3 regions of the Paenibacillus sp. NPDC058898 genome follow, and region 2 is predicted to be linked to each of the others. Evidence: predicted binding sites of a transcription regulator. Region 2 holds the regulator's gene; each other region holds the start of a gene.
The links. The regulator LexA, encoded in region 2, represses DNA repair genes until DNA is damaged. The targets are predictions, from matches to a motif close to CGAACATATGTTCG.

Region 1: the regulator LexA is predicted to act here: its motif matches at 1,756-1,769, upstream of ACOZB4_RS24730 (SPL family radical SAM protein).
Region 3: the regulator LexA is predicted to act here: its motif matches at 2,330-2,343, upstream of recA (recombinase RecA).

The regions. Positions count from the first base shown of each region.
Region 1 is NZ_JBMOSM010000011.1:29,165-34,829, forward strand. It holds gene ligD (non-homologous end-joining DNA ligase) at 1-624, shown strand, start outside; gene ACOZB4_RS24730 (SPL family radical SAM protein) at 607-1,698, opposite strand; gene ACOZB4_RS24735 (TetR/AcrR family transcriptional regulator) at 1,928-2,503, shown strand; gene ACOZB4_RS24740 (serine hydrolase domain-containing protein) at 2,553-3,623, shown strand; gene ACOZB4_RS24745 (YitT family protein) at 3,686-4,603, opposite strand; gene cls (cardiolipin synthase) at 4,770-5,665, opposite strand, start outside.
Region 2 is NZ_JBMOSM010000007.1:317,521-323,185, reverse strand. It holds gene glnA (type I glutamate--ammonia ligase) at 1-1,266, shown strand, start outside; gene ACOZB4_RS20690 (hypothetical protein) at 1,423-1,692, shown strand; gene ACOZB4_RS20685 (RNA polymerase sigma factor) at 1,985-2,530, shown strand; gene ACOZB4_RS20680 (hypothetical protein) at 2,523-3,311, shown strand; gene lexA (transcriptional repressor LexA) at 3,406-4,032, opposite strand; gene ACOZB4_RS20670 (LysM peptidoglycan-binding domain-containing protein) at 4,208-4,576, shown strand; gene ACOZB4_RS20665 (DUF896 domain-containing protein) at 4,840-5,046, shown strand; gene ACOZB4_RS20660 (hypothetical protein) at 5,207-5,665, shown strand, end outside.
Region 3 is NZ_JBMOSM010000003.1:472,563-478,227, reverse strand. It holds gene pgsA (CDP-diacylglycerol--glycerol-3-phosphate 3-phosphatidyltransferase) at 165-752, shown strand; gene ACOZB4_RS10580 (competence/damage-inducible protein A) at 862-2,124, shown strand; gene recA (recombinase RecA) at 2,414-3,475, shown strand; gene ACOZB4_RS10570 (regulatory protein RecX) at 3,615-4,352, shown strand; gene rny (ribonuclease Y) at 4,712-5,665, shown strand, end outside.

The sequences.
Region 1 (5,665 bases), on a different contig from region 2:
CTGCCGGAGCTGCTCTGGCTGGGGAACCTAGCAGCGCTTGAGTTTCACCCTTCACTACACCTTGCAGGCAGCAATCTACCCTGCGAATGGATGATTGATCTGGATCCAACGCTGCCGGAGGAGCCGCGGATCATGGAGGCGACTGCGATTGTAGGGGACGTCCTGAGCTCCTTGGGCCTGTCCTCCGTCCCGAAAACCTCAGGAGCAACCGGGGTGCAGATCATCGTGCCGATTCCGGAAGGCATTACGTTCGATGAACTTCGCACGGTCGGCCAATTCGTGGGGCAGTATGTAACCGAGAAGTTCCCCAAGCTGTTCACCATCGAACGACTTAAGAAGAATCGCGGCGATAAAATCTACTTCGATTATCTTCAACACTACAGCGGAAGGACGCTCGCCGCTCCGTATACCCCACGGGCCCGACGGCTGGGGACCGTCTCCACGCCGCTCACTTGGGATGAGGTCCGTCAGGATGTTTCTCCCACGGATTTTCATCTGCTGAACATTGAAGAACGGCTAAGAGAGAAGGGAGACCTACTTCAGACCTTGCCTCCGCAACCGATCGAGAACGTCATCCGACATCTGAAGCCCCAAGGTAAGGGAGCCTCAAAAAGGAAAGGATAGCTGTTCAATATCCGGCATTAGCTCCTCCCCGGAGACCGGCGCTGCCGGTTGTGGCAGCTTCCTTGGCTGTGCAGGAGCAACCAAGTCCCCCACTGAAAGAAGGTGATCGCGAGCGCCTTCCACCTGCGTCCCGTTCTGTTGAGAAGTCACGCTTTCGATCGCCCCAGCCTTGCTCACGGCAGCAGCCGATGCCTCCGAGGTCAGTCCATTCAGCTCATATTCATTCAGCAGCCTGGCTGCCATCGATTTGAAGGAACGCACGTAATGCTCTTCGGCATATGCGCCCTGTCCATATAACTCGCGGTAAGGCTGAACCACTTTGGGAAACTGGTGTTTAAGTGTTTCGATATACCATTTCTTCACGTCGCGCGAGAGTCTCAGTAACGAGATCATGGCAAAGGAAACGCCCCTTACCTTCGCCTGCGACAGGAGATCCTTCAGTTCCGACTCCTTATCCGTCAAAAAGGGCAGCACAGGCGCCACAAACAAGCCCGTTCTTATGCCTGCAGCCGATAATCGGTGAATCGTATCGAGCCTGCCCTCCGGATGAGGCGATGCCAGCTCGAGCTTCCGGATGATGTCCCCATTCAGCGTGTTGAGACTTATGTTAACGGACACATTCTCCATTCGGGTCAATATGTCCATATCTCTGAGCACGAGCGGAGAGCGCGTTGTAATGCTTGTGGAGATGCGGTATTTAGCAAGCAGCTTCAAACACTCCCGCGTAATGCCCTCCTTGCTCTCGATCGGCTGGTATGGATCGGTTGCCGTACCGATCGTAACCTGTCCAATAAATCTGCGCATCGCTTCAATATCATGATCAAACTTCCTCGCTGCACTCGATAACTGCTTCTCCAGCGCTTCGGCTGCATTCGACTTCATAAAGATATGGTGCTGAAACTCATCCTCCGCCCCCATGCCGATAAAGGATTGGAACGCACGGGCATAACAAAAGCTGCAGCCATGCCCGCATCCGCGGTACGGATTGATGGACCAATCGAAGGGCATCCTCTCTTCCTTCACTCTGTTTAAAGTCTGTTTGGTAGTTATCCGTTCATATAACGTACGAGCCACTCCTCTTCCTCCCCTCTGATCCTTTACTGCTGTATGTTGAACTATTTCATATTTTAACAAACATATGTTCTTATTATAAGTGGATTTTACTGGATTTACAAATAAACCTCCAGCAACCCCTTATACGAAAAGGTTGAACCCGGTCCAATTGTTATTTATAATTAATATATATCATGTGATATGTATCGACTGTTTCACATATAAATAATCTAAGGAGTTGCAGACAGCAATGGCACCAAAAACGAAGTTCACCAAACAAGATATCGTGCTAGCCGCATTTGACATTGCTCAGACGGATGGAATCGAGTCCATTACGATTCGAAAAGTAGCCGAACGACTGGGCAGCTCCATCGCGCCAATCTATGTCAATTTCAACGATGCTGAAGAACTGGTTCAACAGGTCGTCGAAAAGGCCTTTCAGGTGGCCAGAGGGTTGATTGCAGAGCAGCAATCCGGTCAGCCGTTCCGGGATATCGGCATGGCAAGTCTGCGATTTGCGAAGGAATACCCTGTACTCTACCGGGATTTGATCATGAAGAACAATCTCCATATGAAGAATACCCCGGAACAAATCCGTGAGGTTATCGGGTTAATGAAGTTGGACCCGGAGCTTGCGGGATTTTCTGATCAGGAACTGCAATCGATTTTTTTGAAAATGCAAACCTTTCAGACAGGTCTCTGTGTCATGCTAGCCAATGATTTGTTCACCGAGAGCGTGGATGACGACAGGATGATCCATATGATGGACGAAGCCGCTGAGGATTTCATTCGTGCCGCTCGTTTGCGGAAACAGCAAGAGACATGAATCTGCATAAGGTATCGATAAATTAGGATCCATGGGAGGTATATGGAGAATGGGAAGAGCCCTGGAGCAGTCGCTTCTGGATAAATGGTTGGCTCAGATCGCTAATAAAAGAAATGTGTTTAGCACGGTTTTGTGCGTCGAGGACCAGAAGCAATCACTCTCCCTTGTCAGCAGCGGCGGGGAGATGCAGACTGAGGACCGCTATTTCATTGCCAGCGTGACTAAATTGTATGTGACAGCCGTAATCTTGAAGTTACGAGCGGAGCAGCGGCTTGGGCTCGATGATCCCATCAGCGAGTACCTTTCAAAAGAGATCATCGCGGGACTCCATATGATGGAGAACAGGGATTACACCGAAGAAATTACCGTCAAACAGTTAATGTCCAATAAGTCAGGCATCCCGGACTATTTTTCCGGAGACGTCTTCTCGGAGCTCATCGCCGGGCATGATCAGGCTTGGAGTCTGGACAAAACATTGAATGCAGCGAGACGGCGAAAGCCTAAATTCATACCGGGACAGCAGAAAAAAGCCCAATATTCCGACACCAACTATCGGCTGCTTGGGCTGATCATCGAGAATATCAAGGGTGACTCCATTCAGAGCGTATTCAAGGAATACATCTTCGACAAGCTGAAACTGACACAGACGTATTTCTATCATAACCCGGAGGATACGACTCCTGTTCCATTCTATTATAAGAAGAAGCGTTTGGACCTTCCGCAGTATATGGCGTCAATCGGAGCGGAAGGCGGCATCGTCTCAACGGCAAGGGAAACGATGATTTTCCTGCGGGCCTTTTTTAATGGGGAGTTGTTTCCGATAGGTGATTTGGAGGAACTCCAAAGGGAATGGATTTTTCTCTGGGCACCTGGCCCCTTTTTCTATGGCACCGGCATTTCAAGACAGCCGCTTTCTCCATTTGGCTTGAGACGAGGACTCATCGGTCACTGGGGTCAATCCGGCGCCTTTGCCTTCCATCACCCTGAATCAGGACTTTATTTCACCGGAACCGTTAACCAGGCCATCGGTCAATCTGCGGCTGTGCAGGCGATGGCAAGAATCATTCGTCAATATGGACGGGAAAAAAAGGCACTTCGCTTGCACGCAGATGTCCCTTAAACAAAAAAATGTTCCACCCGTGTTAACTCTCAACATGGGTGGAACATCGAAATATTGGTGCATTAATGAATGGCCTTCTTCTTAAAGCGGCCGCCCTTCACATCATGGATATTCCCGATGGCAACAAAAGCCTGGGAATCCCAATCTTCTACGATGGATTTGAGCTTCGCTTCTTCCAGACGGGTAATGACAACAAAGATAACTTTCTTGCTGTCGCCGGAATAAGCGCCCTCTCCCTCAAGATAGGTTACACCGCGCCCAAGACGTTGGGTCAGCGCATCACCGATCTCCTTATGCTTATCACTGATAATCCAAACCGATTTGGATTGATCAATGCCTTCAATTGTAATATCAATCAGTTTAAACGCCAGGTAATAAGCAATCAGCGAGTACATGGCATGATCCCAACCGAAAATAAATCCTGCGCTGCCAAGAATAAATACGTTAATGAACATCACGATTTCACCGACAGAGAACGGTGTCTTTTTGTTGATCAGAATAGCCACGATTTCCGTTCCGTCCAGGGAGCCGCCGGACCGGATAACAAGACCAACCCCGATTCCAAGTAGAACGCCGCCGAACACGGCCGCAAGCAGCGGATCAATGGTGATCGGATCAACGGGATGTAGAAAATAAGTTCCAATGGACATGATCACGACGGCGAACAACGTGGATAATGCAAAAGTTTTCCCGATTTGTTTATATCCCATAAATAAAAATGGAAGGTTGAACAAGGTCAGGAATACACCTAGCGGGACATTGGTGATATGGGAAACCATAATGGATACACCGGTAATGCCTCCGTCAATAATTCTGTTGGGTACCAGAAAGATCTCCAGCCCTACTGCCATCAATACCGCACCGAAAGTTAAGAACACCAGACGACGGAGAAGCTTCAAGGTGGTTGAGCCTGCCTTGGGATTCTCCGGCTTCTGCTGCTCCGCTTTCACTTGCGCAAGAATCTTCACATCACTTGACATAAATCTCCCCCGTTCAACTTATGAAAAATAAGCTAATTTATATTTATAAGTGAAACTCTTATAAATATTCTATCATATAATAAATGCTGGACATAGAACTTTCAGGTTTCTTCCTGAATTTCACTTGCCCTTTCAACACTCTTACATCTGATGTAAGATATTACACTTATAGTAAGGGTGACAGCATCCTGCATAAAATTTCGGCTGCTTTCTGCCATCTTCCGCGCTGACGAAACCTCTCCGCATCAATCTGCCTGCTCTGTTTGAGATCCTCCTTAAAATCCGCAACCAACTGTTCTATCGGCAGTTGATCAAACAGTACGGCTGTCAGCTCAAAATTACAGAAGAAACTCCGCATATCCATATTCGCCGTACCGACCGAACCGAGAAGTTCGTCCACAATGAGCACCTTGGCATGGATGAATCCTTTTTCATACTCGTAGAAGGTAACTCCAGCTGCCAGTAACTCTTCTACGTAGGACAAGCTTGCCATCTTCACAAAACGGGAATCGGCACGATCCGGAATAATGATCCGTACATCCACACCGCTCACCGCTGCCGTCTTCAGCGCCTCATATATCCCTTCATCGGGAATGAAATACGGCGTTGTGATCCATATCCGTTCCTTGGCTACGGAAATCGCCCCGAAGCACATCTCCTGAATGGCATTCCAGCTCAGATCCGGTCCGCTGCTCAAAATTTGTATTTGTTCATCCCCGGTGCATTGATGCTCCGGGAACAGACCGAAATCCGCAATACGCTCCCCGGAAGCAAGCTTCCAGTCGTGCAGAAACACATTTTGCAGGAAATAGACTGCATCCCCCTTTACTTCCAGATGCGTATCGCGCCAGTAGCCCATTTTCGGATATTCGCCCAGATAGTCGTCCCCGACGTTAATCCCGCCAAGAAAACCGATCGTGCCATCCACTACAACGATTTTACGGTGATTCCGGTAATTGATTCTGCGGCTGAACATCGAAACCATGGCGGGCAGGAAGAAATAGAACTCCACTCCCGATTCCTTAAACCGCTGAATGAACGCTTTCTTGAGTTTGTAACTGC
Region 2 (5,665 bases):
TTGCAATTTACAGATTTGCTTGGAACGATTAAAAATGTTGAGATTCCTGTAAGCCAGCTGCCTAAAGCGCTTGATAATAAAATGATGTTCGACGGTTCGTCCATCGAAGGTTATGTACGTATTGAAGAATCCGATATGTATCTGTACCCGGATCTGGATACCTTTATGATCTTTCCATGGGTATCCGAGGATCGTGTTGCACGCTTGATCTGCGATGTCTACATGCCTGACGGCACTCAGTTCGCAGGAGATCCGCGCGGCATTCTGAAGAGAGCGCTGAAAGAAGCTGAAGAGATGGGCTTCACTTCTATGAATGTCGGTCCGGAGCCAGAATTCTTCCTGTTCAAAACCGATGAAAAAGGCAACCCTACCCTGGAGCTTAATGACCAAGGCGGATACTTTGACCTTGCGCCTACGGATCTCGGCGAGAACTGCCGCCGCGATATCGTACTGACACTGGAAGAGATGGGCTTTGAAATCGAAGCTTCTCACCATGAAGTTGCTCCTGGCCAGCACGAAATCGACTTCAAGTATGCCGATGCGATCAAAGCAGCTGACCAGATTCAAACATTTAAATTGGTAGTTAAGACGATTGCTCGTCAGCATGGACTGATTGCAACATTTATGCCAAAACCGCTATTCGGCGTGAACGGCTCTGGTATGCACTGTAACCAATCGCTCTTCAAAGGAAGCGAGAACGCGTTTGTCGACGAGAGTGATGAGCTTGGCTTGAGCGTAACGGCTCGTAACTATATGGCGGGTATTCTTAAGCATGCACGCGCGTTTGCTGCGATCACGAACCCAACGGTGAACTCGTACAAGCGTCTCGTGCCTGGTTACGAAGCACCTTGCTACGTAGCATGGTCTGCAAGTAACCGCAGCCCAATGATTCGAATTCCTGCATCCCGTGGCCTTAGCACGCGTATTGAAGTGCGTAATCCGGATCCGGCGGCTAACCCGTATCTGGCTCTGGCTGTCATGCTGAAAGCAGGTTTGGATGGCGTGAAGCGCGAGCTGTCGCTCCCGTCTCCAATCGACCGTAACATCTATGTGATGACGGAAGAAGAGCGTATTGAGGAAGGCATCCCTAGCTTGCCGGCAAACCTGAAAGAAGCCATTAACGAGTTGATTCGCAGCGAAGTCATTTCCGACGCGCTCGGGGATCATGCGCTGGCTCACTTCTACGAGCTGAAAGAAATCGAATGGGACATGTACCGCACGCAAGTTCACCAGTGGGAACGCGATCAGTACATCACGATGTATTAATAGAGGAATCCCTTGCGCCGTAAGGCGTGAGGGGTTTTTGTTTTTCCAATGAATATGATCAAACAGGCATATGGAATATTAGTCAGGTTTCATATAAAGTTAGTGGAGTAGGGGAAATGCTGCTGTGGTAAGTGGAACAACGAAGGAGGCCCGTAAATGGCAACTCTAAGTGACCATGAAGAGAAGGGAACTCGGGCAGTGTTCGCGTTTATATCTCGTATTCCTGGTGAGGATGAAGGATGCCAGATCAATTTTAAGTTTTTTCAGGCTAACCGAATCATTTATGATTTGAATTTTGGGTGGACGAATTTGACAATCCGGAATTATATTTCGGTAACTGCTGAATTTCCGCTTGAGTATTTAAATGGTTTTAAATTAGATGGTTTATTTATGTCTTTCGAAAAACATTTATACCAGCTGAGCTGAGAGCCAAAGGAACAAGAAGGAATCTATCAGTTGCATTTTTACGGATCGGAACAGGATTTTCAGTTAACCGCCGACATAGAATCCATTCGAAGATTTGGTTCTCAATTTAAACAGGCCTGGGATGAGGCTCCGTTAGTTTAGTAGTAATGGCAATAGATTTTGGATTATGATTTTGGAGAACCGTTCAGGAATGCAGCTAATACAGAATCGCCCTCCATAAAAGGGAAGATTCTTTTTTTATTTTTCGAAAAAAGGGAACCTTTGCTCACTTCCATGACTCTAATTAGACGAGGTGAATCGGTTGGAGCTGGAATACTTGAAGCAGATGACGGTGATGGACACACAGACACTGGATAAAATCATGAACTTATACGGAAATGATATCTGGAATTACGCTTATTTTCTGACCAAACAGCAAGCACTGGCTGACGATATTGCTCAAGAGGTGTTTATTAAAGCTTATTTTGGCATACATACCTTTCGCGGTCGGGCGACGCTAAAAACGTGGCTGCTTACAATTACAAGACATACCGCGTTTCGATATAAACAGACTTTTTTCTTTCGGAAAGTGACCCTCAAGGACAAGCTGCTCATAGATGCCTCAAGCCGCTCGGCGGAAGCAGAGTATTTGGATGGGCAGTATACCAATGAAATATGGGCCATGATTATGACCTTACCCAGAAAGTTCAGGGAGGTGTTGATCCTGGATTTTTACTATGAGATGTCAATAAATCAGATTGCGGAGTTTCTTAACCTAGCGGCGGGTACCGTAAAATCAAGACTGTATCGGGCAAGGAAAAAAGTACAGAACCTGTTGAAGGAGAATGGCGATGAATGAGGATAAACCAGACTGGTATTCCCGGGCTAAAAAAGCTCCCTTTTCAGATGAAAAGTTCACATCTGAAATGAAAAAAAACGTGCATAGGTCCGTGATTTTCACCGACAGCAAGCCTAAACGTCGAAAGCACTTACAAGTTGGATTTGCTGGAGGGTTAATGCTTCTGATTATTTTAATTGCCTTTCAATTACCTTTTGGCAGAGAGGAACAACAGAGAGCAGGGACTTTACCTCCTGGTACGGAAGAGACAATCCGGGCACAAGGCGTAACGGATGAAGGAGGGTTAAGGGTTATTGCAGTTGGACAGGAAAAAATAACGACATTGGGAGCACCGAGCTGCTTCGGTATCGAAACGGATATGTCGTTTACCGGAAACTACAGCGTACAGTATAGTACTAACCAAGTTACAAATGAAGTAACTACGCTGTGGGATCTTACTTTTATTCAACCAACATCTGCTCCGGTTGATATGATTCGTCTGCCGTTTCAAGCTGCCGATGTATTTATACTCGCACCGCAATATAGGGACTGTCATGGTATACAAATCTATGCGTTCGCAGTGGAGCATGAAACGGGTAAAGCCGTCCAGCTCCGATTTCAGGATGAATCCTTGGTATCCTACTTTTCATATTATAGACCAGGTACTACTCCCATGGTTAAAGATAATAAGCTTGTTCTAGAGTCCACGGAGGGGCCGGGTGGGGAAGGTTCGCCGGATTATAAACCCAAACGGATGTATCGACTAGATCTTAAACAAGGCATTATGGAGCAGGCAAACTAGCTATGATACAGATTCGTGATCTATATAGAAAAAGCAAAGAGGTTACCATCCAATTAAGGGAGGTAACCTATTCTTCATAGATAGATATATGAAATTAGTGGACATCCCGGAAGAGTCCGATTACTTTACCGAGAATCGTAACATGGTTCAGGCGCAGTGGCTCGTAGGTAGGATTCTCCGGTTGCAATCGTACGTGATCCTTCTCCTTATAGAAGGTCTTCACAGTTGCTTCGTCTTCCTCTGTCATCGCTACGACAATGTCGCCATTGTCTGCAGTTTGCTGCTGGCGAACAATGACATAGTCGCCGCTGTGAATGCCGGCTTCGATCATACTGTCACCAATAACCGACAACATGAACACCTTATCGTCGCCTACATAATGCTGTGGGAGTGGGAAGTAATCCTCAATGTTCTCCATGGCTGTAATAGGAACACCTGCAGTGACTTTTCCGACAACAGGCACTCTGGCAATGGTGTGAGTAAACAGGCTTGCGCTTTCGGACTCTTCTTGGCCAAGCAGTTCGATTGCTCTTGGTTTCGTAGGGTCACGGCGAATGAGGCCTTTCTTCTCCAAGCGGTCAAGATGTCCATGGACCGTTGAACTGGAAGCTAGTCCGACAGCCTCGCCGATTTCCCGCACAGAAGGCGGGTAACCCTTGCTACGAACTTCGTTGCGGATAAACTCTAAGATCGCCAGCTGGCGGCTGGATATTTTCGACATGCCGTATCAACCCCATTTAGTAACGTTTGGGAAAATTATAACATAGAACTTCCGTTCGTACAAACATAAGTTCTAAATAAAAATAGAACAAATGTTCTTTTTGGTATTGAATCAAACAAGTGTTCGTGTTAATATAAATTCATAAGAGAACACTTGTTTGGGAGATGATGATTCCATGTTGAAATACAGTACATACCGTAGCATTTATGAGAACGTTCCAGTGCAAACGAAGTCCTCGGAGACTTGGATCGATCAATTGAAGTCGAGAATGGCATCCATTCCTTTTATAAAGCTTTTATTCGTTCTGTTAATCGTAGCATCCTGTTGGACAGGAGCATATTCCGTTTTTGCCGGGGGGATGGATAAACCCACGGGGGAGAAGCAGGTTATTGTTCAATATGGCGATAGTTTGTGGCGGATTGCTTCCCTTCATAAACCGACAGATATGGATACGCGAGTATACCTGGATAGCATCCGAAGAATGAATGGATTGAAGGGTCCGGATATACAGGCAGGAGAGGTGTTGTCTTTACCGGTCTGGTAATGGGATGACACTACGAGAAACTCTTTCCTTATATATGTCCCTATTTCTCGCTTCATATTTGTAGGCTTGTCTGACGATGTGATTTCACGTAGTATAAGCGTGTTTATAATAGAAGATTATTGATTTCTTAACATAGCGGACCCATTTATAGGCATCATATGTTCATATTTGTTATTAATCAGAGTTTGCAAGGTGCAGTTGCCTTGACAAGCTCTTTTTCACATGTTTAAGTTATACATGATATCGGAATTGGAGGAGAAGTCATGGACATCGATACTTTGGTTGAACGCATCAATGTGCTAGCAAGAAAACAGAAAAGTGAGGGATTGACCGCGGAAGAGCTCAAGGAACGGGCAGAGCTTCGGGAAATATACCTTAATAATATTCGAGGTAACTTTAGACAACAGCTGGAATCGATCGAATGGGTTGATGAAAATGAACAAAAAGGCGGCCCGCGATTAAAGCATTAGTCGATCAACTGGAACATGGATCTACAACCAGTGATTCATGACCAGATAGTAGGATAGAATTATAATACTTGGGGTGCCGATTATTCGCGGGAATCGAATACGGTTACCCCAAGTTTATATGGATTGGTAATATATTGAAATTTAATCCAGGGGGAACCATATGTCACGATCATGGGAAAGAAAAGTCAACAAAAATATGTCACAGCTCAACAAGCAGCGTAAGAAGCAGGGGCTGACCTCGTACCAAGGCTCTGCCGTTACTGATAAGCATGATGTATTTAAGGGACGTAAATATGTACTTCCGTTAGTGCTTGTTGCATTGGCTGGTGTGTATGCACTTCTTGGAACGGCGACGTCCGAGGCTGCAGGTGGAAGTAACGATGTACTGAACTGGGTAGGTGTCAGCTTGTACATTCTGTTAGCGCTTATGATTTTCTTACGCAAGCCTTATTTGAAGATTGAGCGTGCTTCCGTATCCACCATGAAGTTCAATCGGGAACGTCGACTGGCTGTATCGGATATCGAGAAGATCAAATTGGCTTCGGGTTCCGTCGTGATCCAGGGCAAGGGGAAAGCAGGCAACTGGGTATTCTCGCGTATGATGAATCTTTATGATACG
Region 3 (5,665 bases), on a different contig from region 2:
ATTAACGTATACATAGATCACTGGGGGATGAATATGACAGACAGCGCTTCACGCTTCAAACCCTTTAGGCTCTTGGGAAGAGCGACCCTATTGAAGTACAGATGGTTAACAGTCGCGGGGTCTGCGAAAATTTCAAGACAACCCGTTGCAAGGGAGGTTGCCCCATGAATTTACCCAATCGTATCACGTTGGCCCGCATTTGCTTGATCCCTGTCATGATGATTTTTCTGCTGGTGGATTTCGATTTTTATCCGGCTCCTATTGTATGGAATGATTTTGTCCTGCCCTATAACCAATTGATTGCGGCTTTGATATTCATACTTGCTGCAAGCACGGATGGGATTGACGGGTATTTGGCCCGGAAAAACAATATGGTGACAAACCTGGGTAAACTTATGGATCCGCTCGCGGACAAACTGCTGGTGGCAGCTATCCTCATATCGCTTGTGGAGATGGGGAAATGTGAATCATGGATTGCTGTTGTCATTATCAGCAGAGAATTCGCGGTTACTGGCTTGAGACAAATTGCGCTCCTGGAAGGTTCCGTCGTTGCAGCAGGTCAATCAGGAAAAATCAAGACGGTGATTCAGATTGTGGCAATTGTCGCGCTTCTGATCAATAATTTCCCGTTTGTATTCTTGGGAATTCCGTTTGATGTCATTGCAATCTGGGCTGCCGCGATAATTACGATCTATTCGGGAATCGAATATTTTGTCCAGAACAGGCATCTTCTTAAAGGTACCGGGGCATAACGGCAATAGGAGCTATCCTATTGCTTTTTTCTTCCGCAGGGTAATAAATTTGTGACGGCGAGTGGCGAGTATTGTGAAGAGATAGAAGATACAGGAGGATCGACGAATCATGAAAGCAGAAATCATTGCAGTTGGAACCGAACTTCTCCTTGGACAGATTGTGAATACCAATGCACAGTATTTGTCCAGACAGCTTGCCTCAATGGGAATCGATGTGTACTATCAAACCGTTGTTGGGGATAACATGGAGAGGCTCAAGGAGACCTTGCGGCTGTCCAGCAGCAGAGCCGATATCGTGCTTCTGTCCGGCGGCCTGGGCCCCACACAGGATGACCTGACGAAGGATGCGCTCGCATCCTTTCTGAATCGTTCATTGCATATTGATCGGATGGCTATGGACCGGATCGAACGTTTCTTCCAAGAACGGGGATCCGTAATGACCGAGAACAATCGGCGCCAGGCCCTGGCTATCGAGGGAGGGACTCCGCTTCCGAACGAAACAGGCCTCGCCGTCGGGAACGCGGTATCGTATGAAGGCACTCATTATATTGTGTTGCCCGGACCGCCGAAAGAACTGATGCCGATGTTTGAACAGGAGGCCAAGCCTTGGCTTCTGCAGCATGTGCTTACGGGAGAGCTTCCCATCTATTCGAAGATGCTCAAATTCGCAGGCATCGGGGAGTCCGCGCTTGATAAGCGCCTGGAAGACCTGATTACGGCCCAGACCGATCCGACGATTGCATTGTATGCCAAGGAAGGGGAGGTCACCGTCCGAATCTCCACGAAGGCCTCCAGCGAGGCTGAGGCGATGGTCCGGCTGAATGAACTGGAAGCCCGGATCCAGGAGAGAGGCCCTGAGTTTATGTATGCTAACGAGGATGTGCCCATTGAGAAGGTTATCGTGGATATGATGGCAGATCATAGCTGGACGCTGAGCGCCGCGGAGAGCTGCACGGGAGGCCTTGTAGCAGAGACGCTGACCTCCATCCCCGGCAGCGCATCGATGTTCCTTGGCGGGATCGTCTGTTACACTAACCAGATCAAGGAGAAGCTTGTGCATATCCCGCATGCGCTGCTTGAGGGGGATGATGCGCCGGGAGCCGTCAGTGCGGAGGTTGCCGAAGCGCTTGCAGATCATGTTCGGATGGTAACCGACAGCGACTTTGGTTTATCGGTAACGGGCGTAGCAGGTCCAGGGTACGCTGAACGCAAGCCTATAGGTCTTGTTTACATCGGATTGTCTCAACGGGGAAAAGAAACAGAAGTGTATGAGCTGCACCTCCAGGGTAACCGTGAGACGATCCGGCTCCGTGCGACGAAGGCGCTGCTCTACCGGCTTTGGCAGCGTCTTGTTGCCTCCAAACAAGATTAATTTTGCGAAAATAGAGATATCCGCTTTTCAAAAAAAGTAAATAATTTACACCTTGCTTGGTACCTCTTCTTGAATTAACCAACAGTTCCAAGTATAATGGGAAATACGGAAGAACCGTGGCATATCGAATGATGTTGCCACGGTTCTTGTTCTTTATACATAGGGGATGGAGCATATACCGGAAGGGGCGTTGAATAAAAAAAAACGAATGTATGTTCGAAAAAAAGCTTGGCAAACGTGTCAAAACAAGGTATGATATGACTATCAACAGTGAAGGGTTGTGGAACAATTGTCAGATCGTCGTGCTGCGCTGGAAATGGCGCTTCGTCAGATAGAGAAACAGTTCGGAAAAGGTTCCATCATGAAACTGGGTGAATCCACCCACATGCAAGTTGAGATTGTGCCGAGCGGATCGTTGGCATTGGATATAGCTTTAGGAACCGGCGGATTGCCTAGAGGCCGGATTATTGAAGTGTACGGACCGGAATCCTCCGGTAAAACAACAGTAGCCCTCCATGCTATTGCGGAAGTTCAGAGGGCTGGTGGACAGGCCGCATTTATCGATGCCGAGCATGCTCTGGATCCATCGTATGCAAGTAAACTGGGCGTTAATATTGATGAATTGCTGCTCTCCCAACCGGACACGGGTGAGCAGGCGTTGGAAATTGCGGAAGCTCTGGTACGCAGTGGTGCAGTGGATGTCATCGTTATTGACTCGGTTGCTGCGCTTGTTCCAAAAGCTGAAATTGAAGGCGACATGGGGGACTCCCACGTGGGTCTGCAAGCTCGTCTGATGTCCCAGGCTCTTCGTAAATTGTCGGGTGCTATTAATAAATCGAAAACGATTGCCATCTTTATCAACCAGCTTCGTGAGAAGGTTGGTGTTATGTTTGGTAACCCTGAGACGACTCCAGGCGGACGTGCTCTGAAGTTCTACTCGACGGTTCGTTTGGATGTGCGTCGAATTGAGAGCATCAAGATGGGGAACGATGTGGTGGGTAACCGCACACGGATTAAGGTTGTTAAGAACAAGGTAGCGCCACCTTTCAAACAGGCTGAGCTTGATATTATGTACGGTGAAGGCATCTCTAGAGAGGGAAGCCTAATCGATATCGGAACGGACCTCGATATCGTGGATAAGAGTGGTGCATGGTATTCTTATGCAGGTGACCGTCTTGGCCAAGGACGTGAGAATGCGAAGCAATTCTTGAAGGAGAATCCGGAGATTGCTAGTGTTATCGAGAACAAAATCCGTGAAGCGAGCAATCTGACTACGGCTGTTCCTGAGCCTTCCGAGAAGGATAAGGAACAAGAGGAAATAGAAGAGCAAGAGTTGTTTAAAGTAGAGTAGTAAATTGCTGGTTAACGATTAAGTGTTGAGGACTGTCCGGTGTTTGTAACACCAGACGGTCTTCTTTGCATTTATCCAGAATTGAGAGTCAGTCTTGGTTATTTTACTCAGGATGGCGCGGTAGTGAGAGGAGCGACATATGGAAGAAGAGAATAAAGAAATGTCGGAGCAGGCAGAATCATCAGGTATTGAGCATTTTCCGGCTCACGAGGATTTGGTTGTAACTTCAGTCGAAATGCTGAAAAAGCCCAAACATCGATACCGAATCGCGTTTGGTCCGTACCTCATGACCGTTCATGAAGATGTAATGCTGAAATACAGGATGTTCAAGGGAAATGTTTTTCGTAAGGAAGAGTTGGAAGAAATTATCGTGGCCGACGAGCGACAGCGGGCTTACGTAGAGGCGTTGAATCATCTGGCTAGGAAGCCAAGAACAGCCAAGGAGATCACCCAGCGACTGCAGCAAAAAGGTTTCGAGCCGAGCAGCGTGGAGACGACGCTGGAGCGCCTGGAGAAGGACAAGCTGATTGATGACGCGTTATACGCCAAGATGTGGACAGAGCAGCGAATGACCAGCCATAAGAAGGGACGGCTGTGGGTCAAGCAGGAACTGAGACAGAAGGGAATCGGCACGGAGCTGATCTCCGAGGCATTGGGCGAGATCAGTGCAGATGCCGAATTGGAGAGCGCGCTCGCCGTGGGACGGAAAAAATGGCAGCAAACCCATGGGGAGATGCTGGATCGCAAACGTAAAACGGGAGCATATTTAATGCGTAGGGGCTTCGGCGGGGACCAGGTGCGTCAGGTACTCAAACGTCTGGTCGATGAGGATCAGCAACAGGGTGAGTGGGACGATGGACTGGAAGATTTCGAATAAAGGGCAAATTGGGCACTTTTTCGTGAAAGAAATGGTTTCGTTGGATGAAACTGACGTTTACCCATTGCTTTCCCTTGACAATATCTTTTTATAAATACTAAAATAAATATGAATCTTTTTATCATAAATTAGAATCCTTTTTCCTTCCAAAAAAGTGACTACTTTGTGAAAGATTCTTAAATCGCCAATTCATAGTGAAATGTATTCCGCTGGGTAAGGCGGGATTTGCGTACGTGATACGGCGTTCGCAGTATGGACGGCAGCTTCCACTGCCGGAAAATTTTATGTATGAATGAGTAACCTGACAATTGCACATTTCCCAAGGAATGCCTTGGAGGAACCAACGAGGAGGTGATCAGATGCATCCAATTTGGTGGATCATAATCGTTCTCGTTGTAGCCGCTATATTCTTTGGGTTCGGTTATTTTATTCGCAAATCCCTTGCAGAAGCTAAAATTTCCAGTGCCGAGCATGCCGCTTTGCAGATCGTAGAAAGTGCGAAGAAGGAAGCAGAAGCATTGAAGAAAGAAACGGTTCTCGAAGCTAAAGACGAAGTTCATAAAATCAGAGCCGAAGCTGAAAAAGACACTCGTGAGCGCCGGAATGAAATTCAACGGCAGGAGCGCAGATTGTTGCAAAAGGAAGAGTCGCTGGATAAAAAAATAGAATCTTTGGAACGTAAAGAAGAACAAGTGGCGAACAAAGAGAAACGAATAGAAGAGACCCAGCAGCAAATCGATGCCATTTACAAGAAACAAACGACAGAATTGGAGCGCATCTCCAACCTGTCGATGGAGGATGCCCGCAGCATTATTCTCAGTAATGTTGAGCAGGAAGTTCGTCATGAAACCGCTCAGATGATTAAAGAAATCGAGCAGCAGGCGAAGGAAGAGGCAGATAAGAAATCACGCGAGATCATCACGCTGGCTATTCAACGCTGTGCGGCTGATCACGTAGCTGAGACCACGGTATCTGTAGTCACCTTGCCGAATGAAGAAATGAAGGGCCGGATTATCGGACGTGAAGGCCGAAACATTCGTGCGCTTGAGACCCTTACAGGGATTGACCTTATTATCGATGATACTCCGGAAGCTGTTATTCTCTCCGGTTTTGATCCGATTCGCCGTGAAATTGCCCGTACAGCTTTGGAAAAGCTCGTGGCAGACGGACGGATTCATCCGGCTCGTATCGAAGAAATGGTGGAGAAATCCCGCAAGGAAGTGGACGAACGCATTCGCGAGTACGGAGAACAAGCCACTTTCGAGGTTGGCGTACACGGTTTGCATCCAGATTTGATCAAAATTCTGGGTCGA